3 regions of the Pseudomonas chaetocerotis genome follow, and region 2 is predicted to be linked to each of the others. Evidence: predicted binding sites of a transcription regulator. Region 2 holds the regulator's gene; each other region holds the start of a gene.
The links. Region 2 encodes FliA, which starts transcription of late flagellar genes. Its sites were predicted from a motif close to CTAAAGTTTNNNNNNNNNNNGCCGNTAA; they were not measured.

Region 1: H3221_RS18405 (methyl-accepting chemotaxis protein) is a predicted target of FliA. The motif match lies at 4,226-4,253, and genes of this name have one in related genera.
Region 3: fliD (flagellar filament capping protein FliD) is a predicted target of FliA. The motif match lies at 2,316-2,343, and genes of this name have one in related genera.

Annotation. Positions count from the first base shown of each region.
Region 1 covers NZ_JACFYX020000010.1:120,536-127,866, forward strand. The annotation lists gene H3221_RS18390 (5-oxoprolinase subunit C family protein) at 1-693, opposite strand, end outside; gene H3221_RS18395 (5-oxoprolinase subunit B family protein) at 690-1,403, opposite strand; gene H3221_RS18400 (5-oxoprolinase subunit PxpA) at 1,400-2,152, opposite strand; gene H3221_RS18405 (methyl-accepting chemotaxis protein) at 2,305-4,188, opposite strand; gene H3221_RS18410 (OprD family porin) at 4,329-5,552, opposite strand; gene H3221_RS18415 (LysR family transcriptional regulator) at 5,824-6,768, shown strand; gene H3221_RS18420 (TRAP transporter substrate-binding protein) at 6,979-7,331, shown strand, end outside.
Region 2 covers NZ_JACFYX020000007.1:232,611-239,941, reverse strand. The annotation lists gene flhB (flagellar biosynthesis protein FlhB) at 1-395, shown strand, start outside; gene flhA (flagellar biosynthesis protein FlhA) at 499-2,628, shown strand; gene flhF (flagellar biosynthesis protein FlhF) at 2,640-3,950, shown strand; gene fleN (flagellar synthesis regulator FleN) at 4,063-4,893, shown strand; gene fliA (RNA polymerase sigma factor FliA) at 4,890-5,636, shown strand; gene H3221_RS14565 (chemotaxis response regulator CheY) at 5,736-6,110, shown strand; gene H3221_RS14560 (protein phosphatase CheZ) at 6,130-6,918, shown strand; gene H3221_RS14555 (chemotaxis protein CheA) at 6,932-7,331, shown strand, end outside.
Region 3 covers NZ_JACFYX020000002.1:392,594-399,924, forward strand. The annotation lists gene H3221_RS05810 (response regulator) at 13-912, shown strand; gene H3221_RS05815 (peptidoglycan DD-metalloendopeptidase family protein) at 1,118-2,014, shown strand; gene fliD (flagellar filament capping protein FliD) at 2,460-3,755, shown strand; gene fliS (flagellar export chaperone FliS) at 3,755-4,153, shown strand; gene H3221_RS05830 (hypothetical protein) at 4,137-4,454, shown strand; gene H3221_RS05835 (flagellar hook-length control protein FliK) at 4,458-5,540, shown strand; gene H3221_RS05840 (flagellar basal body-associated FliL family protein) at 5,569-6,042, shown strand; gene H3221_RS05845 (FliA/WhiG family RNA polymerase sigma factor) at 6,054-6,788, shown strand; gene motA (flagellar motor stator protein MotA) at 6,790-7,331, shown strand, end outside.

The DNA of each region.
Region 1 (7,331 bases), on a different contig from region 2:
GCCACGCAGGCATTGCAGCTGAGGGCCGTTGAGACGAATGCCCATGCGGTCGGCGCGCTGGTCGATCAGCCACTGACTGTTGAAGGCATCGAACAGACTCTGGCCGCGGAAGTCGCCGATCTGTGCACCCAACACCAACTGCAGGCGCGGCGCATCCTGGTACTCGGGAATGAAATCGGCGGGCATCTGCCGCATTGCGCGGGTGCTGCCGGTCCAGGCCAGCGAGTCACCGACAGCGATGGCGCGGCCATCGCCCTGCAGGCCACCAAGGCCTTCGCGCAACATGCTGGCGCAGCTGCCCAGCACCAGCGGCGCCTGGAATCCACCCGGCGCTGCGAGATAGGCGCGGGCGCCGTGGCGTGGCTGGGCGAAACTCAGGCGCTGGCCCTTGCGCACTTCGAAGCTGCGCCAGGACGCCAGCGGCTGGTCGTCCAGCCGCGCACCGAGGTCGGCACCGGTCAGTGCCAGGGTGGCGTCGCGGCTGCATTCGAAATCGGCATTGCCCAGGGTGATCTCCACCACAGCGGCAGTCAGCGGGTTGCCCAGTAGCCAGTTGGCCCAGCGATGGGCGATCCAGTCCAGGGCTCCGCACTGGGTCACGCCGAGGTGGCGCACGCCGAAACGGCCACCATCCTGCAGTTGAATGAACGGGCTGCTGCGCAATACGTGCAGGCCGCCATCTATAGCACTCATTGACCGGTCTCCAGCGGACTGTCGTCGCCGCCCAGGCGGATAAATTCGGCGCGCTCGATGGGTACGAAACGCACACGGTCACCGGGTTGCAGCAGGCTGTAGCCTTCGATGTCGCTGCCGAACAGGCGACTCGGCGTGCGCCCGATCAGGTTCCAGCCGCCGGGCGAAACCACCGGGTAGGCGGCCGTCTGTCGTTCGGCGATGCCGACGCTGCCGGCGGCGATGCGCTTGCGCGGTGTGCTCAGGCGCGGCGCGGCGAGGATTTCCTCGACCAGCCCCATGAAGGCGAAGCCGGGCGCGAAACCCAGGGCGAATACCTGATAGGCATGGCCGCTGTGCCGGGCGATTACGTCGGCCTCACTGAGCCCGCTGCGCCGAGCCAGCAGTTGCAGCTCAGGGCCGACGCTGCGGTCGTACCAGGTGGGCAACTGATGCTCGCGGCCGCCTTGCAGATCGGCAGGCTGCAAGCCTTCGAGTGCTTCGGCGACCTTCGCGCGCGCCTGCTCGCTGTCGAGTTGGCACAGGTCGTAGTGCAGCAGCAGTGTGGTATAGGAGGGCACCAGGTCGATCAGCGCGCCGCCGAATGCGTCCTGCAGGCGCGTGCGTGCGGCCAGCATCCACGGCATGTTGGCCTCATCGATAACGTCGAACAGGCGCAGGATCAGGCTGTCGGTGCCGGCGACTTCCAGCCGGGCGTTGGGCGCCTTCATGCCTGAACCAGGCTGTCGAATGCCTGGCGGATGCGCCTGACGGCGGCGACCGAACTGGCGTTGTCGCCATGCACGCACAGCGTCTGCGCGTTCAGGTGCAGTGCGCTGCCGTCGCTGGCCTGCAGGGCCTCGCCACGCGCCAGGGTCAGCGCCTGGCTGACGATCACCTCGCTGTCGTGATGCACGGCACCCGGCAGGCTGCGGCTGACCAGGAAACCGGCGGCATCATAGGCGCGGTCGGCGAAGGCTTCGAACCACAGGGTCAGGCCGAATTCGTCGCCCAGCGCCTGGGCTGCGCTGTTGTCACGGGTGCACATCAGCATCAGCGGCAGCTGGCGGTCGTACCGGGCCACGGCGCTCATTACCGCGCGCAGGGTGGCGGGCTTGCGCATCATGTCCTGATACAGCGCGCCGTGTGGTTTGACGTAGCTGACACGCGTGCCCTCGCTGCGGCAGATGCCTTCCAGCGCACCGATCTGGTAGAGCATCAGGTCTTCGACTTCCTGCGGCGTGCAGTCCATCGAGCGACGGCCGAAGCCGACCAGGTCCTGATAGGCGGTGTGCGCGCCGATGCGCACGTCATGGGCCACGGCCAGGGCCACGGTCTTGCGCATCACGCTGGGGTCGGAAGCGTGGAAACCGCAGGCGATGTTGGCGCAGTCGATGTAGGGCATGACCTCGGCGTCCAGGCCCATGGTCCAGGCGCCGAAGCTTTCGCCGATGTCACAGTTCAGAAGCAGATCGTTCACGCGGGAGCTCCTCAGGCAGGCAGCCGGTAAGCCGGTGCTGGCGCGGCTTGCGACGGCCGTGGCCGTCATCCATGGCTGTCATTTTTCAACGGCCTGCCGGAGGCGTCCAACTAATTAAAGCGTGCGCCCGATATAGGAAAAGTCGATGAGGCTCAGGCCAGGCGGAACTGCCTGGCGCTACGTCCCAGTGCATCGACCTGGGATGACAGCCCCTCGGTATGGCCGCCCAGGGTATGGCGCAGGTCCTTGCTCTGCCCGGTGTGCACGTGGATGGTTTCCATCTTGTCGGCGATGTCCTCGGTGGTGGTGGAGACTTCCTCGATGGCTACCACGACCTGGTTCATTTCGCCGGTCAGGCGCTCCATCGCCGAGGTGATGGCGCTGATGGCGTCGGCCACCTGAGCGGCATGTCGCTCGCTGTCGGCAGCCAGGTTCAGGCCGTTGCTCATCAACTGGTGCATGTGCCGGGTCTGTTGCTGGAACTCGCCGACGATGGCGCTGATGTCGGTTGTTGCCGAGACCGTTTTCTGCGCCAGCGAGCGCACCTCATCGGCCACCACCGAGAAGCCGCGCCCGGCATCGCCTGCCCGAGCCGCCTCGATAGCCGCGTTGAGGGCGAGCAGATTGGTCTGGTCAGCGAGACTGTTGATCACATCGACGATGCCGCTGACCCGCGCGCTGCTCTGGCCGAGGGCATCGACCTGGCTATGAGTGTCCTGAATCAGCTGCGCCAGACGACTCATGCTGTCGACACTGGCGGCGATCACCTCACCGCCGTTACGCGCCGCATCGTAGGCGCTGGTGGTGGCGGTGCCGACTTGCGCCGTGCGCTGCGCCATGTCGTTGAGGGTGGCGCTGATCTGGTGCGAGGCCGAGGCGGCCTGCTCGGTCTGCATTTCCACCTGGGTGCTGTTGTCACCCAACTGACGCATGGCATCGCCCAGGTGATGGTGCAGGCGGGTCAGCTCGCCGTTGGCACGCACCACTTCGGCAACGATACCGCCGATACCCTGGATCATGCGGTTGGCGGCGTCGGCCAGCTGATTGAATTCGTCACGCGGGTTGCTGCCCACCGGTAGTTTGCCGGTGAGATCGCCGGAGGCGACCTGAGTGAGCAACTGAATGACGTTGCGCAGGCGGCTGACCAAGGTGCGTGACGCCTGCAGCAAGGTGAAGCAGAGCAGGGCGGCAACGGCGAGGAAGCTCAGCCCCATCATCCACAGTGCGGACAGGCGAGCCTGCTCGGCTTCCTGCGTGCGACGCAGCAACAGGCCGCTCTGCAGCGCTTGTGCCTGCTCTTCGACACGCGTCTGCAACTGCTCGCCCAACTGGAGCAGGCGCTGATTGGTGGCGTTGATGCGCTCGATGTTGCCATGGATATCCGTGAACGCCTGGGCATAGCCCTGCACGTTCTTGCCAATCGGCGTGTCCTGCCATTCAAGGTCTGCGATCTGGTCCTGCAATTTGCCGATGGCCGTCAGGGCAATCTGGGCGAACGCCGGGTCGAAGGTCGACAGGTAGTCACGCTGGCTGCTCAGGGCACTGGTAATGAAGGGTTTGATCAGGTCGAAACTGATCGCCTCCAGGGCCTTGCCTCTTTCCGTCAGGGTTTTACGCTGGCCCTCGAAGGGGGTCAGACCCAGGGCCTGATTGAGGCTCAGCCACTGGCGCTGCTGGGCCAGCTCATCCAGTAGCACGGCCTGGATCTGCTGGGCGTGTTGCAAGGTGGCGTCGTCTTCCAGCGCTTGAGCTTGCGTCAACAGTTGTCCGATGAGTTCTTGTAGTTCATCGAGGCCGCTGTCGAACGCTGACTGCAGGTCAGGCGTGATCTGCTGGCGCAATGCGTTCTGTTGCCACCAGTGGTTCATCAACTGGGTACTGGCGCTGGCATAGGCTGCCGCCTGTTCCCTCGCCTGCAAGGCACTGCTGACGCGATGGTTGGCCCATAACGAGGCGGCCGCCATCAGAATCAGGCTGATCAGGGTGAGCGCGACAAGGGCGCGGAATTTTTGTTGCCAGGACAGTAAAAAGCTCACGATAACGCCTCGCCATCTTCTTCAGGATGATGCTCAGGAATCGGCAAGTTGTCATACAACTTGATTAAAAGTCTATGGCCGTCTTGCTTCCCGAGAAATGCAAACGGGGCCGTAATGGCCCCGTCATCGGGTTGAAGTGCTTACCAGAGCGCCAGGGTGTAGCTGAGAATCAGGCGATTCTCGTCGAGATCGTTACCGAAATTGGAGCGAACGGTGGCGTTACGCCATTTCAGCCCCAGGTTCTTCAGCGGACCGTTCTGTACCACGTAGGCGATATCGGTATTGCGTTCCCATTCCTTGCCTTCGCTGCTGCGGCCGGCGACCTCGACGTTGTCACCGGAGATGTAGCGGGTCATGAAGGTCAGGCCGGGGATGCCGATGCTGGCGAAGTTGTAGTCGTAGCGCACCTGCCAGGAGCGTTCTTCGACGTTGGCGAAGTCGTTGATCTGCACGAAGTTGACCAGAAAGGGGTCGCTGCTGGCGATGTACGGGAACGGATCGTCACCGCTCATGCGCTGGTAGCCGGCACCGAAGGCATGACCGCCCAGGCTGTAGGTGAACATGGCGCCGAAGGCCTTGTTGTCGAGGTCGCGGAAGTTGCCGTCCTCGCGGCTTTGCGAGTAGCGCAGGTCGGTCTTCAACGACTGGCCATCACCCAGCGGCAGCACATGCACCAGGGTGCCGTAGTACTGCTGGTAGATATCCTCGAGGGTGCCGTAATGCAGGCCGGTGGTCAGTTGCGGGGTGATCTTGTACTCGCCGCCACCGAACACGAAGGAATCACTGCTGCCGCCGATGCGGTTGCCGGTCATCTCGGTGTAGTCGGTGGAGCTGTTGGCCTTGATGCGGTTGATCTTGCCGCCCTGCAGGGTCAGGTTGTCGACTTCCTGTACGTTGAGCAGCGCGCCCTGGAAGGTCTGCGGCAGCAGACGCGAGTCATTGGCCGAGACGACCGGGCTGCGAAAGTGCAGGGCGCCAGCTTTCAGTGTGCTGTTGGAAACCTTCACTTTGGCGGTCAGGCCGAGCTTGGAATACTCATCCTGCGAGCCGCCGGAGCGGTCGGCCGGCAGCAGGCCGCTGCCAGCGGTGCCATCACCGGAATCGAGTTTCACACCGAGCATCCCCAATGCATCGATACCGAAACCGACGGTGCCCTCGGTGTAGCCGGACTCCATGCGCAGCAGAAAGCCCTGCGCCCATTCCTCGGCCTTGTCACGGGCGCCGCTCTGGCGGAAGTCACGGTTGAAATAGAAGTTGCGCATCTCGACGCTGGCCTTGCTGTCAGCGATGAAATCGGCATGTGCGATGCTCGGCAGGCCGCCGCCGAGCAGCAGCGCGGATGCCAATGGGTAATGGGGTTTCATGGTGCAGTGTCTCCTGTTGGGAGCGCGCAGCCGACGAGAGCAGCTGCTTGGCAGAGCGCGTTTTGAATGATGTTGTTGTGGTCTGCGCAGAGCGCGGCGCCATTCTTCAAAGCGTCGTTCGGCGGCGTCCAACGAGAAAAAACAGGGGGCCAGCGATAGGAAAATTCATCGGCTGCGCGAAAAACCTCTGGCATACAACCTGCTACGCCTGAGGCTGCGTGGGCGCTGCCAATCAGCCCCTGAGAAGAACATTGCGAAGAGGCGTTACGGCATGAATCTGAGATTTCTCGAGACCTTCGTCTGGGTGGCACGGCTCAAGAGCTTCCGCCTGACAGCCGAGAAGCTGTTCAGCACCCAGGCGTCCATTTCCAGCCGTATCGCTGCGCTCGAGGATGAACTCGGCACACGTCTTTTTCTGCGTGATTCCAAGGGCGTATCGCTGACCCCGGAAGGGCAGAAGGTGCTCGAATATGCCGAGCGCATGATCGACACCATGCAGGCCTTGAAGCAGTCGATCAGCGATACTGGCAACATCCAGGGGCGTATTCGCGTCGGGGCGATGGATACCGTCATTCACACCTGGTTGAGTCCGTTCGTAACACGAGTGATGGAGCGCTACCCTGCAGTAGAGATCGAACTGACCGCCGACACCGCGCGCAACCTCAACGAGCAATTGCTCAAGGGCTATCTGGATATCGTGTTCCAGACCGACATGGTCAACGGCGACAGCGTGCGTAATCTGGAACTGGCTGCGTTTCCGGTGCGCTGGATCGTCCCGACCGGTTCGCTGTACCACCGCAGCTATGCCTCGATGGAGGAGCTGGCACGCGAGCGCATCATCACCTTCTCGAAGAATTCGCGACCGCATCAGGACATTCTCAACCTGCTGCATGCCGGCAGCGTCAGCGCGCCACGTATCAACTGCGTCAATTCCATCGCCGCGATGACGCGCCTGGTGCGCGACGGTTTCGGTATCGGCGCGCTGCCGCCGGCGCTGGTGCATGACGAGCTCAAGCAGGGCCTGCTGACCATTCTCGACGAAGTGCCCGAGCCACCGCCCTTGCCGGTGGTTGCCACCTGGCGCACAGGTGTGGGTCTTGAGCTCAGCGAGGACATCATCGCCCTGGCCTGCGAAGCGCTGGACGTCTACGCCGAGGAAATGGGCGAGGCCTGCATGGCACGGGCCGCACCCGCGCCGGAACAGCAAAGCGCCTGATTAACTTCCATTCGCTGGTCTGCGGGCCCGGAAACGGCTGCCCGCTGCTGGTGCATTGCCTGCGGAAATGCCCCTTTTCATCCCATAACGATTTCCGATCATGCGCCTCCGGTTTTTCTAGTTGGACAGGGTAGGGCGATGCGCTGAGACTCGAAACCGTCTTCCAGCCGCGCCTTGCGGCGCATAAAAAACAATGAACAGGAGAGCACCATGACAAGCATCGCATCGCGTTTCGCCATTACCGCTCTGGCTTGCGCACTGGGCTTCGGCGCCCAGGCCGCCGAGCGCTGGAACATGACCGCCGAGAACCCCGATGGCAACTTCATCACCACCGTGGCCAAGGAGTTCGCGCAGGACGTGGAAAAAGCCAGTAACGGCGAACTGCTTATTCGCGTGCACGCCAACTCGGTGCTGTTCAAGCGCCCCGAGGTCAAGCGCGCCGTGCAGACCGGCCAGGTGCAGGTGGGCGACGTACTGATGTCGGTGCTGGGCAACGAAGATCCGATCTTCGAAATCGACAGCGTGCCGTTTCTGGTGCGCAACTACGAGCAGGCCCAGGCCCT
Region 2 (7,331 bases):
TGCAACGTGAGATGGCCGAGCGGCGCATGATGCAGTCAGTGCCCCAGGCCGACGTGGTGATCACCAACCCGACGCACTTTGCGGTGGCGCTCAAATATGACCCCGAGAAGGGCAGCGCGCCGCTATTGCTGGCCAAGGGGGGCGACTTCCTGGCATTGAAGATCCGCGAGATTGCCCAGGAGCACCAGGTGATGGTGCTGGAGTCGCCAGCGCTGGCCCGGGCCGTTTATCACTCGACCGAGTTGGACCAGGAAATTCCTGCTGGCCTGTATCTGGCCGTGGCTCAGGTGCTTGCTTACGTCTATCAGTTGCGACAGTACCGGGCAGGCAAGGGCAAGCGGCCTGGTCCGTTGCCGGACCTGCCGATTCCGCCGGATTTACGTCGCGACTCGTAAAGAGCGCCTCTTACGCTGTCCCGTCATTTCTGGAACGCTTCTTGCCATTACCCCTTCAGGACGCACTTTCGCGTCAAAAGATTGAATGGCTTGGGGTAGGGACGTGGCAGTAGATCGCGCACAGTTAATCGGTGATGTCCGCAGCAATCTGGCGGGCCTGCGTCACGGCAATCTGGGTATTCCCCTGCTGCTGCTGGTCATGCTCGGCATGGTCATGTTGCCGATCCCGGCCTTCCTGCTCGACGTGCTGTTCACCTTCAGCATCGCGCTGTCGATCGTGGTGCTGCTGGTCAGTATCTATGCGCTGCGGCCGCTGGACTTCGCTGTATTCCCCACCATCCTGCTGGCAGCCACGCTGTTGCGTCTGGCCCTGAACGTGGCGTCGACGCGCGTGGTGCTGCTCAACGGTCACGAGGGGCATGGAGCGGCTGGCCAGGTGATCCAGGCCTTCGGTGAAGTGGTGATCGGCGGCAACTACGTGGTGGGTATCGTGGTGTTCGCCATCCTCATGATCATCAACTTCGTGGTGGTCACCAAGGGTGCCGGGCGTATCTCCGAAGTCAGTGCGCGCTTCACCCTCGATGCCATGCCCGGCAAGCAGATGGCCATCGACGCCGACCTCAACGCTGGCCTGATCGATCAGAGCGAAGCCAAGAAACGCCGCAGTGAAGTGTCTCAGGAGGCAGACTTCTACGGCTCGATGGACGGTGCCAGCAAGTTCGTCCGTGGCGATGCCATCGCCGGCCTGCTGATCCTGTTCATCAACCTCATTGGCGGTATCGCCATCGGCGTGCTGCAGCACAGCCTGCCGTTCGCCGAGGCGGGCAAGGTCTACACCCTGCTGACCATCGGTGATGGCCTGGTTGCGCAGATTCCCTCCCTGCTGCTGTCCACTGCCGCAGCGGTCATGGTGACTCGCGTTTCTTCCTCTGAAGATATGGGCGCGCAGGTCAATCGGCAGATGTTCGCTTCGCCACGCGCGCTGGCCGTGGCGGCGGCAATCATGATTGCCATGGGCCTGGTGCCGGGCATGCCGCACTTCTCCTTTATCAGCCTCGGCCTGATCGCTGCTGCCGGCGCCTACTGGATCGCCAATCGCCAGCGCAAGACCAAGGAAGAAGAGGTCAAGGAGGTCCAGCGCCAGCAGGAACTGATCCCTGCGCAGAAGGCGCAGGAGGTCAAGGAGCTGGGTTGGGATGATGTCACCCCGGTGGACATGGTCGGTCTGGAGGTGGGTTATCGCCTGATTCCGCTGGTCGACCGCAACCAGGGGGGGCAACTGCTGGCGCGGATCAAGGGGGTGCGCAAGAAGCTGTCGCAGGAAATGGGCTTTCTCATGCCCTCGGTGCATATCCGCGACAATCTCGATCTGGCGCCCAATGCCTACCGTTTGACGCTGATGGGCGTCAGCGTGGCTGAGGCCGAGGTTTATCCGGATCGCGAATTGGCGATCAACCCTGGCCAGGTGTTCGGTCCGCTCAATGGCATCGCCGCCAAGGATCCGGCGTTCGGTCTGGAGGCCGTGTGGATCGACCCGACTCAGCGCGATCAGGCGCAATCGCTGGGCTACACCGTGGTCGACGCCAGTACCGTGGTGGCCACTCACCTCAACCAGGTCCTGCACAAGCATGCTCACGAGCTGCTGGGGCACGAGGAAGTGCAACAGTTGATGCAGTTGCTGGCCAAGAGCTCGCCGAAGCTGGCCGAGGAGCTGGTGCCGGGGTTGGTGTCGCTATCGACCCTGCTCAAGGTGTTGCAGGCGCTGCTGCAGGAGCAGGTGCCGGTGCGCGACATCCGTACCATCGCCGAGGCCATCGCCAACGTCGCGCCGAAGAGTCAAGATCCCGCCGCGATGGTCGCCGCGGTGCGCGTCTCGCTGGCCCGCGCCATCGTCCAAGGTATCGTGGGACTAGAGCCGGAGCTGCCTGTGATAACCCTTGAGCCAAGGTTGGAACAGATCTTGCTGAACAGTCTGCAGAAGGCCGGTCAGGGCGGTGAGGATGGCATCCTCCTCGAACCGGGCATGGCCGAGAAGCTGCAGCGTTCCCTGGTGGAAGCGGCGCAGCGCCAGGAAATGCTCGGCAAGCCGGTGATTCTGCTGGTGGCCGGACCGGTCCGGGCAATGTTGTCGCGCTTCGCGCGGCTGGCGGTACCCAGCATGCATGTGCTGGCCTACCAGGAAATTCCGGACAACAAGCAGGTCACCATAGTCGCTACGGTTGGCCAGAACTGAGGTAAAGGGTCATGCAGGTTAAACGCTTCTTCGCCGCCGATATGCGAACCGCCATGAAACTGGTGCGTGACGAATTGGGCGCCGACGCCTCGATCATCGGCAATCGCCGTGTCGCCGGTGGTGTCGAGCTGACTGCAGCGCTGGATTATCAGGCGCCGATGCCGGTGCGCCCGAACCCGGCGCTGGAAGCCGAGCTGCGCAAGACCCAGGCGCGCATCGCCAGCGCTCAGGCTGAGCTGACCACGCGTGCCGAGCAGGATGCCGGCAAGGACCGCCAACTGTTCGCCAATGAGTCGTTGCTGGCGCCCGAGCTGCCGGCGACCCTGGTCAAGCCGCAGCGCCCGGTCGAGGCCCCTGTATCGGCTGCGCCTGCGGTCGACCCGCGTGCACTGGAAGCCATGCGTTTCGAGCTGCACGGCTTGCGTGAGTTGATCGAAGTACAGCTGGGTTCCATCGCCTGGGGGCAGCTGCAAAATCGCCGCCCGCAGCAGGCCAACCTATGGCGTCGCCTGCAGCGCATGGGGCTGTCTGCCGAACTGTCGCAGGCGTTGCTGAGCAAAGTGGCCGGCGTTGCCGAGCCGCGTCAGGCCTGGCGCATGCTGCTGGCGCATCTGGCTCACGCGATCACTACACCCAAGGTCGAGCCGTTGGAAGAGGGTGGTGTGATCGCCCTGGTCGGTCCGGCCGGCATGGGCAAGACCACTACCCTGGCCAAGCTGGCTGCGCGTTATGTGCTTAAGTACGGCGCACAACAGGTCGCTCTGGTGAGCATGGACAGCTTCCGTATTGGCGCGCAGGAGCAGCTCAAGACCCTGGGGCGCATCCTCGGTGTGTCGGTGACTCAGATCGACCCTGGTCAGTCTCTGCTGCAGGCTTTGGCGCCGCTGGCCAAGAAGCGCGTGGTGCTGGTCGATACCGCTGGCCTGCCAGGCAACGATCCGGCGCTGCGTCTGCAGTTGGAAAGCCTGGCCTCGGCACGGATCAAGGCGAAGAATTATCTGGTACTGGCCGCAACAAGTCAGAGCCAAGTGCTCAAGGCCGCCTACCATAGTTACAAGCGTTGTGGCCTTTCAGGCTGCATACTGACGAAGTTGGACGAAGCCGCGAGTCTGGGTGAGGTTTTAGGTCTGGCTATAGGCCAGCAACTGCCGGTAGCCTATGTGACGGACGGGCCGCGGATTCCGGATGATCTGCACGTGCCGCGTAGTCACCAGTTGGTCAGCCGTGCCGTAGGGCTGCAGGCTGCCGAGGAGCCGAGTGAAGACGCCATGGCGCAGTTGTTCGCCGGCCTTTATCACAATCCGGCCAAGCGGGCCGGCTGAAGTAGCGAAATTGTTGCACCCTCTCGCACATGGTGCGGGAGTGAACGGCCCGACAGGTGTTTTTCAACGGCCTGTGGGGCCAAGTCGAAGTTAGACAAGGTGTAGAAAGAACATGGGTATGCATCCCGTACAGGTGATTGCGGTGACTGGCGGCAAGGGTGGCGTCGGCAAGACCAATGTGTCGGTCAATCTGTCCATGGCCCTGGCCGATCTCGGCCGTCGGGTGATGTTGATGGACGCTGACCTTGGCTTGGCCAACGTCGATGTTCTGTTGGGCCTGACGCCCAAGCGCACCCTGGCCGATGTCATCGCAGGCGAATGCGATCTGCGCGATGTTCTGCTGCAGGGGCCGGGCGGCGTGCGCATCGTGCCGGCTGCCTCCGGTACGCAGAGCATGGTCAGCCTCACGCCGATGCAGCACGCCGGGTTGATCCAGGCGTTCAGTGACATCAGCGAAAATCTTGACGTGCTGGTGATCGACACCGCCGCCGGTATCGGCGATGCGGTGGTCAGCTTCGTGCGTGCCGCGCAGGAGATCCTTGTGGTGGTCTGCGATGAGCCCACCTCGATTACCGACGCCTACGCGCTGATCAAACTGCTCAATCGCGATCATGGCATCAGCCGCTTCCGCGTACTGGCCAATATGGCTCACAGCCCGCAGGAAGGACGCAATCTCTTTGCTAAGCTGACCAAGGTGACGGATCGTTTCCTCGATGTCGCCCTGCAGTATGTCGGTGCCGTGCCCTACGATGAGTGCGTGCGCAAGGCCGTGCAGAAGCAGCGCGCCGTCTATGAAGCCTTCCCTCGATCCAAGTGCGCCCTGGCGTTCAAGGCGATAGCTCAGAAGGTAGATACCTGGCCGTTACCGGCCAATCCCCGTGGTCATCTGGAGTTTTTCGTCGAGCGTCTGGTGCAACAACCGACCGCAGACTCGGCCGTATGACAGCAGCCTCTGGACTTCGTATGTACAACAAGGCTCAGGCGCAGGACTCCCAGCACCAGCTGATCGAGCGCTATGCGCCTCTGGTCAAGCGTATCGCCTACCACTTGCTGGCCCGTCTGCCGGCTAGCGTGCAGGTCGACGATCTTATCCAGGCCGGCATGATCGGCCTGCTCGAAGCCTCGCGCAAATACGACTCCGGCAAAGGCGCCAGTTTCGAGACTTTCGCGGGTATCCGTATTCGCGGCTCCATGCTCGATGAGGTGCGCAAGGGTGATTGGGCGCCGCGTTCGGTACACCGCAACAGCCGTATGGTCAGCGATGCCATTCGTGTCGTTGAGGCAAGAACCGGACGTGACGCTAAAGATCACGAGGTTGCGGCCGAACTCCAATTGAGTCTGGAGGATTACTACGGCATTCTTGGCGACACTTTGGGCAGCCGCCTGTTCAGCTTCGACGACCTGCTGCAGGACGGCGAGCATGGCGGGTTGCACGAAGACGCCGGACACTCTCACCTCGAACCTTCGCGGGACCTCGAAGACGAACGCTTCCAGGCGGCGTTGGCCGATGCCATCGCTGGCTTGCCGGAGCGCGAACGTCTGGTGCTGGCGCTGTATTACGATGAAGAACTGAACTTGAAGGAAATCGGTGAAGTGCTGGGGGTTAGCGAGTCACGCGTGAGTCAGTTGCACAGCCAGTGCGCAGCGCGTTTGCGCTCGCGGCTGAGTGAATGGCGTGCTGCCTGAACGCGGTGTACTCGAAGGCGCAAACGGTTTCATGATTAAAGGACGTAGTTGCAAGCGCAATACGTTTGGGACTGTACGGAGGTCGACTTGGACAAGAACATGAAAATCCTCATCGTTGACGATTTCTCGACGATGCGACGGATCATCAAGAACCTCTTGCGGGACTTGGGTTTCACCAACACCGCGGAAGCCGATGACGGCACCTCGGCGCTACCGATGCTGCAAAGCGGCAGCTTCGACTTTCTGGTGACCGACTGGAACATGCCCGGCATGACCGGCATCGATCTGCTGCGTGCCGTACGTGCCGACGAGCGCCTCAAGCACCTGCCGGTGCTGATGGTGACCGCTGAAGCCAAGCGCGATCAGATCATCGAGGCGGCCCAGGCCGGTGTGAATGGCTACGTGGTCAAACCCTTCACCGCTCAGGTGTTGAAGGAAAAGATCGAGAAGATCTTCGAGCGGGTCAACGGCTGATGTCAGCCGCGAGGGTGCTATGGAACACGATGACTCCACGCTGGGTGACCTCGAGTCGACCCTGAAAAACAATGCCCGCGATCTGGTCGATAGCCTTGAACAGGGTAACTTCGGCGCTGCGGTGCAACTGATCAACGAGCTGAACAAGGTCCGTGATCGCGGGCTGTATCATGAGGTCGGCAAACTGACCCGTGAACTGCACAACGCCATTGTCAATTTTCAACTCGATCCGCGCATGCCTCATGCCCAGGAGCTGTCGCAGATCGCCGACGCGACCGAGCGTCTGAACTACGTCGTGACCATGACCGAGAAGGCCGCCAACCGGACCATGGATCTGGTCGAGCAGAGTGCGCCGCTGGTCAACGACCTCAGTGACGAAGCGCAGAGCCTCAGCGCCGAATGGGGCCGTTTCATGCGCCGCGAAATCGGGGCTGACGGTTTTCGTGAGCTGGCCAAGCGTGTCGAGCTGTTCCTCGCCCGCAGTGAGCGAGATGGCGTAAAGCTCTCCGGCCACCTCAACGACATTCTGCTCGCGCAGGACTATCAGGATCTCACCGGCCAGGTGATCAAACGTGTCACCCAACTGGTGACCGAAGTGGAAAGCAATCTGCTCAAGCTGATGCTCATGGCCAGCCAGGTCGACCGTTTTGCCGGTATTCAGCACGATCACGAAGCGCTGCGTACCGAACAGGAAAAATCAAAAGAGCCATCGCGGGGTGAAGGTCCGCAGATTCATGCCGATAAGCGTGATGACGTCGCCTCCAGCCAAGACGATGTCGACGACCTGCTGTCCAGTCTAGGGTTCTAAGGAGCACACAAATATGAGCTTCGGCGCCGATGAAGAGATCCTCCAGGATTTCCTGGTAGAGGCCGGCGAGATTCTCGAACAGTTGTCCGAACAGTTAGTCGAGCTGGAAAGCCGACCGGACGACATGAACCTGCTCAACGCCATCTTTCGCGGTTTTCATACCGTCAAGGGCGGAGCGGGTTTCCTCCAGCTCAACGAGCTGGTGGAGTGCTGCCATATCGCCGAAAACGTCTTCGACATCCTGCGCAAGGGTGAGCGTCGCGTCGATTCGGAGCTGATGGATGTGGTGCTCGAGGCTCTTGATGCAGTCAATGGCATGTTTGGCGAGGTGCGTGAGCGTCGCGAGCCCACGCCCGCGTCGCCTGAGCTTCTGGCGGCACTGGCGCGCCTGGCCGAACCGGGCGGCGCCGAGG
Region 3 (7,331 bases), on a different contig from region 2:
CAGGAGTGGCCGATGAGCAAAGTCAGTGTGCTGGTGGTGGATGACGCGACCTTTATCCGTGATCTGGTCAAGAAAGGGCTGCGCGATAACTTCCCCGGCGTACAGATCGAGGAAGCGATCAATGGCCGCAAGGCCCAGCAGATGTTGAGCCGTCAGGTGGTCGACCTGATTCTCTGTGACTGGGAAATGCCGGAGATGTCCGGCCTCGAACTGCTGACCTGGTGCCGCGAGCAAGACAACCTGAAAACCACGCCCTTCATCATGGTGACCAGCCGTGGTGACAAGGAGAACGTGGTGCAGGCGATCCAGGCCGGTGTTTCCGACTACATCGGCAAGCCATTCTCCAACGAACAGCTGGTGACCAAGGTCAAAAAGGCCCTGCAACGGGCTGGCAAGCTGCAGGCGCTGATGTCCAGTGCGCCGCCGAAGATGCTGAGCACGGGTGGCTTCGCCAACGACTCGCTGGCCGCACTCACTGGCGGCAAGGCGGAGGTGGTAAAGCCCAGTGCGCCCACTCCGGCCCCTGCCGCGCCGAGTGCGGCACCTGCCCCGGCTGCCGCAAGCAAGTCGCCGGCCGGTCGTGGTCAAGGGCAGCTGCGTTTACCGGCAGGTAGCATGGCCTGCGTGATCAAGGCGCTGAGCCTCAAGGAGGCACTGCTGGTGGTCAAGCGTACCGACCAGCTGCCGCAGGTGCTGGAGAGTGCGGTGCTCGACCTGGAACAGGGCGAAGCCGCGGAAACCGCGCGGCTCAATGGCTACCTGCATGCGGTGGCGGCATTCGAACCCAAGCCCGACAGTGAATGGCTGCAATTGACCTTTCGCTTCGTCGACCGCGACCCGCAGAAGCTCGACTACCTGTCGCGGCTGATTGCCCGTGGCACCGCACAGAAGCATTTCAGCCCCGGTGCCTGAACGGCACGTGCGCGTTGGTTTTCATCCGTCCGGCAGCCCGGTAGGGCGGGGGCAACCCGCCACACAGCTCGCAGCGTCGACGGTGACTACCCGACCGGCGGCGGTGAGCCGGTTCACAGCCTGACGGTCGGTCTCTCGCGCGCGCGGTGCTGCGCTGCTAGTCTTGCTAACCCGGATATCAAAAAGCCATAAGATCCGAGTCGTTATGCTAGGGCGTCTGATTATTCTCTGCAGTCTGTTGGTCTTTCACGGCCAGGCCGCTGCGCTGACCATCTACAAGTACGTCGACAAGAACGGCGTGGTGACCTATAGCGACCAGGCTGCGCCTGGCGCGCAGGTGTTCGTGTTCAACGACCGCATGGTCGAGCGCCTGGACAATCAGGTGAAGCTGGAAACCAAGAAGCACGAAGCCGGTGAGACCCTGCTGATTCGCAATGACCTGTACGCCCCGGTTGAAATCGAACTGAAGCTGGAGCAGGTACAGAACGCCGTCGGTGCGCCGGACAAACCGATTCGCTGGGTGCTGCCACCGCGTAGCAATATCCGCCTGGCCACCCTCGCCCCACAAGATGTATCCAAGCCGCTGCGCTACAAGCCGAGGTTGCGCTACGCCCTCGGTGATCCGCGTCTGCAGCCGAGCATCCACCGTTATCCGCTGCCCTGGCGTGGCGGTCCGTTCCGTCAGACCCAGGGCGCCAATGGCACCTACAGCCATTTCACACCCAAGGGCCGCTATGCGGTGGACATCGCCATGCCCGAGGGCACGCCCATCGTCGCCGCGCGCGGTGGTGTGGTGGTGAAGACCGAGAACCAGCAGAGCGGCCGCGGCAACAATCCGGCCGGCAACTTCGTGCGCATTCTGCATGACGACGGCACCATGGGCGTTTACCTGCACCTGATGAAGGGTTCGGTCGCCGTGCGTGAAGGCCAGCGGGTGGAAACCGGCAGCCGCTTGGCGCGCTCCGGCAATACCGGCAACAGCACCGGCCCGCACCTGCATTTCGTGGTGCAGCGCAACGTCGGCCTGGCCGTCGAGTCCATTCCCTTCAACTTCCGTCAGCCGGTCAACAGCCTGCCGAACTTCGCCGTCGGCGGCGAATAGCGCGGTAAAGCCAGCCGGCTGCACTCTTCCCCGAATATCACGCCGCAACCCTGTCGCGCGCTCGCGCGTGCCTGTTGCATCCGTTGTTGCGCAGTGCTGCCGGTGCGCATGGCGCACCCTACGGGGTATGTGCGCACCTTGGGGCTTATCGGTATCGGTAGGGTGCGCCGCGCGCACCGCGACTGCGGCTGATGTTGTGGTTTGCCATTGATGCGCCTGACGCTCTGCGGCGTTTTCCTTAAGTCACACCCCTGTGCTGTCGCCTTTGTAATCGGTACGTCCGCCGTCTGCGTGACGCAGGCGGAAGTTGGCCTTCCGCTCGTCGTTCAGCAGTGTGCAAGCGGAAAGGATCTTTCACCTGGCGGAATGCCTAAAGCCCTCTAAATCGGGGCTTTCAGCTGTTGGCACCGCTATTGCTATCTCACAGGAAAACGGGTGTCCGACTATGGCTATCGATTCAGATTACGTTCAAAGCATGGCGACCCAACTGGCCCAATACGAAGTTCAGGGCCAGTTGGCCAAGGCCAACCGCAACCAGGCCGCCTATAAGGCGCAGCTTGGTGCCCTGACCAGCCTGGATACCGCACTCAAGGCCTTCAAGACGGCTGCCAGCGGCCTCAAGCTGGCCGGCAGTAGCATGTTGGTCAACAGTGCGAGCTTCAGCCAGGAGGGTTATGCCAGCGCTACGGTGGGCTCCAAGGCCGTGGACGGTAGTTACGATTTTTTTGTTCAGCAATTGGCCAGCAAGAGCCAGATTGCACTGCAAGGGCTGCAGGACAGCGATCTCGGTAGCGGCAGCCTGACCATCGGTCAGGGCGGTGACGCGTTCAATATCGACCTCAGCGCCGCCGCCACGCTCGACGAACTGGCCGCAGCCATCAACGGCGCGACCGACAACAATGGCGTCAAGGCGACCCTGGTGCGCAGCAATGGCCAGGTCAACCTGGTGCTGACCAGCGAGAAGACCGGCGCCGACCAGGCCATCAGCCTGAGTGCCAGTGGCAATGCTGCGGTTGAAGGTGCGGTGGCCGGCCGGCAGGAGCTGTCGGTCGCCAAGGATGCCATCGTGCGCCTGGGTGGCGAGACCGGTATCGAACTGACCAGCACCAGCAACACCTTCGACAACATCATCGATGGCGTCAGTCTGACCTTCAACAAGGCGCACAAGAGCGGTGACGCGCCGCTGACCATGGAGGTCGGCCAGGACCAGAAAGCCACCAAGGAGAAGACGCAAACCTTCGTCAGCGCCTTCAATGCCCTGATGACCAGTTTCGACTCGCTCACCTCCAGCGGTGGCGAGAGTGGCGGTCGCGGGCCTTTGGCTGGCGATGCCAGCGTGCGCGCCATCGAGACCATGCTCAACCAGTTGGTGCGCAGCCCGTTTGGCGGTGTGAGCCTCACCGAGTTCGGCATCGTCGCCGACCGCAACGGCAAGCTGACCATCGACAACGCCCGCTTCGAGAAGGCCGTGGCAGCCAACCCGGAAGGCTTCGAGAAGCTGTTCACCGACAAGGGCAACCTGCTCGATACCCTGGACAAGAATCTGGCGGTCTACACCAGCAGTGCTGGCGGCCTGCTGAGCAATCGCAAAGACACCCTCAACTCCCAGCTGCGCCGTGTCGATCAGCAGTTCGACACCATCCAGAAGCAATACGACTCCTACTACGCCCGCTATCTCCGTCAGTACACCGGTCTCATGCAGACCATGGCGGCGATGGAACAGACCTACGGAATGTTCTGATGAGTGCCTACAACCTCAACGAAAGTTACGACAGCTACCGCACCGTGGACCTCGAGGCGCGTGCCGCTGCGGCCTCGCCTTACGAACTGGTGCTGGTGCTGTTCGACGGCCTGCTCGATGAGCTGGCGCGTGCCCGTGGTCATATCGAGGCCAAGCGTTACCAGCAGAAGGGCCAATCCCTGGAGAAGTGCCTGAACATTCTGGGCGGTCTCAATGGTGCCCTCGATTACGAGAACGGCGGCGAGTTGGTGCAGGGCCTGGCGCGGCTCTACGACTACTGCATCTATCGCCTCTCCGATGTCAGCGTCAGCCTGTCGCTGGAGGGGTTGGATGAAGTGGTCGGCCTGCTCGGTGTGCTGCGCGAAGGCTGGGAAGGCGTGAATGCAACGCGCAAGTGAACTGCGTGCGCTGCAGCAACTGCACGTGCAGTTGGCGCAGGCGCTGGAGCAGGCTGACTGGACGCGTATCGGTGAGATCGATGCGCTGATCCGCTCCTGCCTGCAGTTGCTGGCCGGGATGCCCAGGCTGAGCGACGAGGTACGCGAGGCCAAGGGGCAGTTGCAGCAGTTGCACGGACAGGCGCGTATCGCCTGCGCCGAAGAGTGCGAACGGGTGCGTCGGCAGCTGCTGACGCACCTGGAATACGCCGAAGGGCGCAGCGCATACATGCGCGTCGATCTGTATCAAGGTGGGAGATAAAAGGTGCTGCAACTGATCAATGCCAATGCTCAGGTGAACCTGACGGAATCCGCCGGGCAAACCCTGCCGGCCGGTTTTGCCCAGGCCGGGAGCGCTGGCGGTGAGACTCCGCTGTTCGATCTGCAGATGGCCGTGCAGGGCTTCATCGCCGCCGCGCCAGGGGCAGCGCTGCGTGAAGGTGCCACTGACGTGAAGGTCACCCTCAGCGAAGCGGATGCCGAGCAGTGGCTGGCCAGCATGCTGGACCAGCAGGCGGTACATATCGAGGCGCGTGAAACACCTGAGCAGGTGCTGCACGAACAGGTGCATCAGGACGGCTCGGAGCAGATCGAGCAGGCTGCCGCGTTGCCTGTCGAGTTCCCTGGCCAGGCGCAGATGCAGCCGCGTGAGCAATTGCCAACCCAGCCCGCGCGCAGCGCAAGTGCTCCAGCGTTCAGCCAGCAATCGTTGTCGTCCCAGGCAGCGACGCCCATGCCGCAGATGGCAGCCGAGATTGCGTTACAGACGGCAGTGCCGGCGATGGCGATGGCGAGTGAAAGCATCGAGGCGAGCGATCTCGAACGCCTGCCGAGTGTCAGCACGGATGCCGATAAAGCGATTCCCGGCACCGCTACTTCCTCTGCGGCGACTTCTGCGCCGCTGACTGCCGAGCGTCCGCTCAAGCTGCATGCGCCACAGACGCAGTGGGGCGAGCAGATGCTGGCCAGCTTGCGCGAGCATGTGGAGCTGCAGATCAACCAGCGCATACAGAACGCCACCATCCGTCTCGACCCGCCTGAGTTGGGCAGCCTGGAAATTTTCCTCAGTCATGAGTCCGGCCGCCTCAGTGTGCAGCTCTCGGCTGCCAACGCCGATGTCGCCCGCCTGTTGCAGCAGACCAGCGAGCGTCTGCGTCAGGAGCTGGTCGGGCAGAACTTCGTGCAGGTCAACGTGCAGGTCTCCGCCGATGCTCAGGGCGGTCGCCAGCAAGGCCAGCCACGCCAGGCCTGGCAGGGCGAAGAGATGGTGCAGGCCGCCAGCCTCATCACGCCGACCAGCGAGCGCGGCACCCCGAATTCCACCAGCGACGTGCTGGTTACCGTTTAACCCTTTGCAAGTGGATCGAGAACCAACCATGACCATGCCGCGCATCATCCTGCTGCTGCTTATCTTCAACACCCTGGTGGTGATCGGCGGCACCGTCTTCAACTACGCGACGCTGCGCTCGATGCAGTCGGGCCAGCCAGTGCTCGGCCTGCCTGGCGACGGCGCTGCGGCGGCGGAAGAGGCGACCAGCGAATACCGCTTCTTCCCCATCGAGAAGGTCATCGTCAGCCTGAAAGGCGAAAACCGTGAGCATTACTTCGTGCTCGACCTGGTACTGCAGGCCGACCTCGAAACCGATCCGAAGAAGCTCGAGCAGATCGACCCGATGGTGCGCAACTCGGTGGTCGCCCACCTGTCTGCCATGACCTTCGAGACGCTGCGCAGCATGCCCATTCCAGAGCTGCAGGGCGCGCTGGAAAGCGCGCTGTTCGATGACTTCGCCAGCAAGAAGCTGGCGATGCCGTTCGCCAATGTGCTGGTCAGCAAACTGATCGTCCAGTAGGTACCGTCGCCATGAATGCCAACTGCGCCATTGACTATCGCTACGCTGCCGAACAGGGCGGAGCTGCGCTGTTCGCCCCAGGGGCCGAGCAGAAGTGGTTGTTGCAGTACCTGCCGCTGGTCAAGCGCATCGTCAGTCAGCTGGCGCTGCAGGCCAACCAGGTGCTCGACCGCGAAGACATGGAACAGATCGGCCTGATGGGCTTGCTCGAATGCCTGCGCCGCTATGGCACCCCGGATGAGCAGTTCGGTCGTTTCGCCGCGCTGCGCATCCGTGGCGCGATTCTCGACGAGCTGCGCCGCCAGGACTGGCGCCCGCGCCAGGTGCGCCAGCAGACCCACAGGATCCGCGATGCCATTCGCCAGTTGGCGCGGCAACTGGGGCGTGTGCCGCAAGAGGACGAGATCCTCCAGGCGGCCGGGATTAGTAGCAAGGATTACCAGGAGTTTCTCCAGGCCGATGCCTGTGAGGCCATCGAAAGCCTCGATGAGTTGCTGCAGAACGGTCACGAAGGCTTCGCCTGTGGCAGCAGTGCGGTCGAGGAGCGCGTGCTCAAGGAGCGCCTGCTGACTCAGGCGCTGAGCCAGCTCAGCGAGCGCGAACGGCTGGTGCTGACCCTTTACTACCAACATGAGCTGAGCCTCAAGGAGATCGCCCTGGTGCTGGAGTTGAGCGACGCGCGCGTCTGCCAGCTGAGCAAGCAGGCGATCGCCAAGGCCAGTCGCTACCTGAACGAGAGAGGCTAGGGTGCAGAAGTTATTAGGTGCATTGATCATCGTCGCCTGCGTGCTCGGTGGCTACGTCATGGCCCATGGTGAGCTGGCCATGCTCTGGCAGCCGGCCGAGGTGATCATCATCGTCGGGGCGGGCTTCGGTGCTCTGGTGGTGGCCAACCCCAAGGACGTGCTGATCGAGATGCTGCATCAGATCAAAGGCGTGTTCGTTTACAAGAAACGCGGCGAGGAATTTCAGCGCCAGCTGTTGATGTTGCTCTATGAGTTGCTGGAGATGGTCGATGTCGGCGGCCTCAAGGTGCTCGACGCGCATATCGAGGAGCCCGAGCAGAGCGAGCTGTTCGCCAAGTACCCGCTGATCCGTCAGGAGAAGAACCTGATGGCTTTCATCGCTGACAACTTCCGGCTGATGGCCATGGGCAAGATCAGCGCCCACGAACTCGAAGGCTTCCTCGAGCAGGAACTGGAGGCCATGGAACACGTGCTGATGCAGCCGTCGCGCTCGCTGCACAAGATCGGTGAGGCGATGCCGGGTTTCGGCATCCTCGCGGCGAT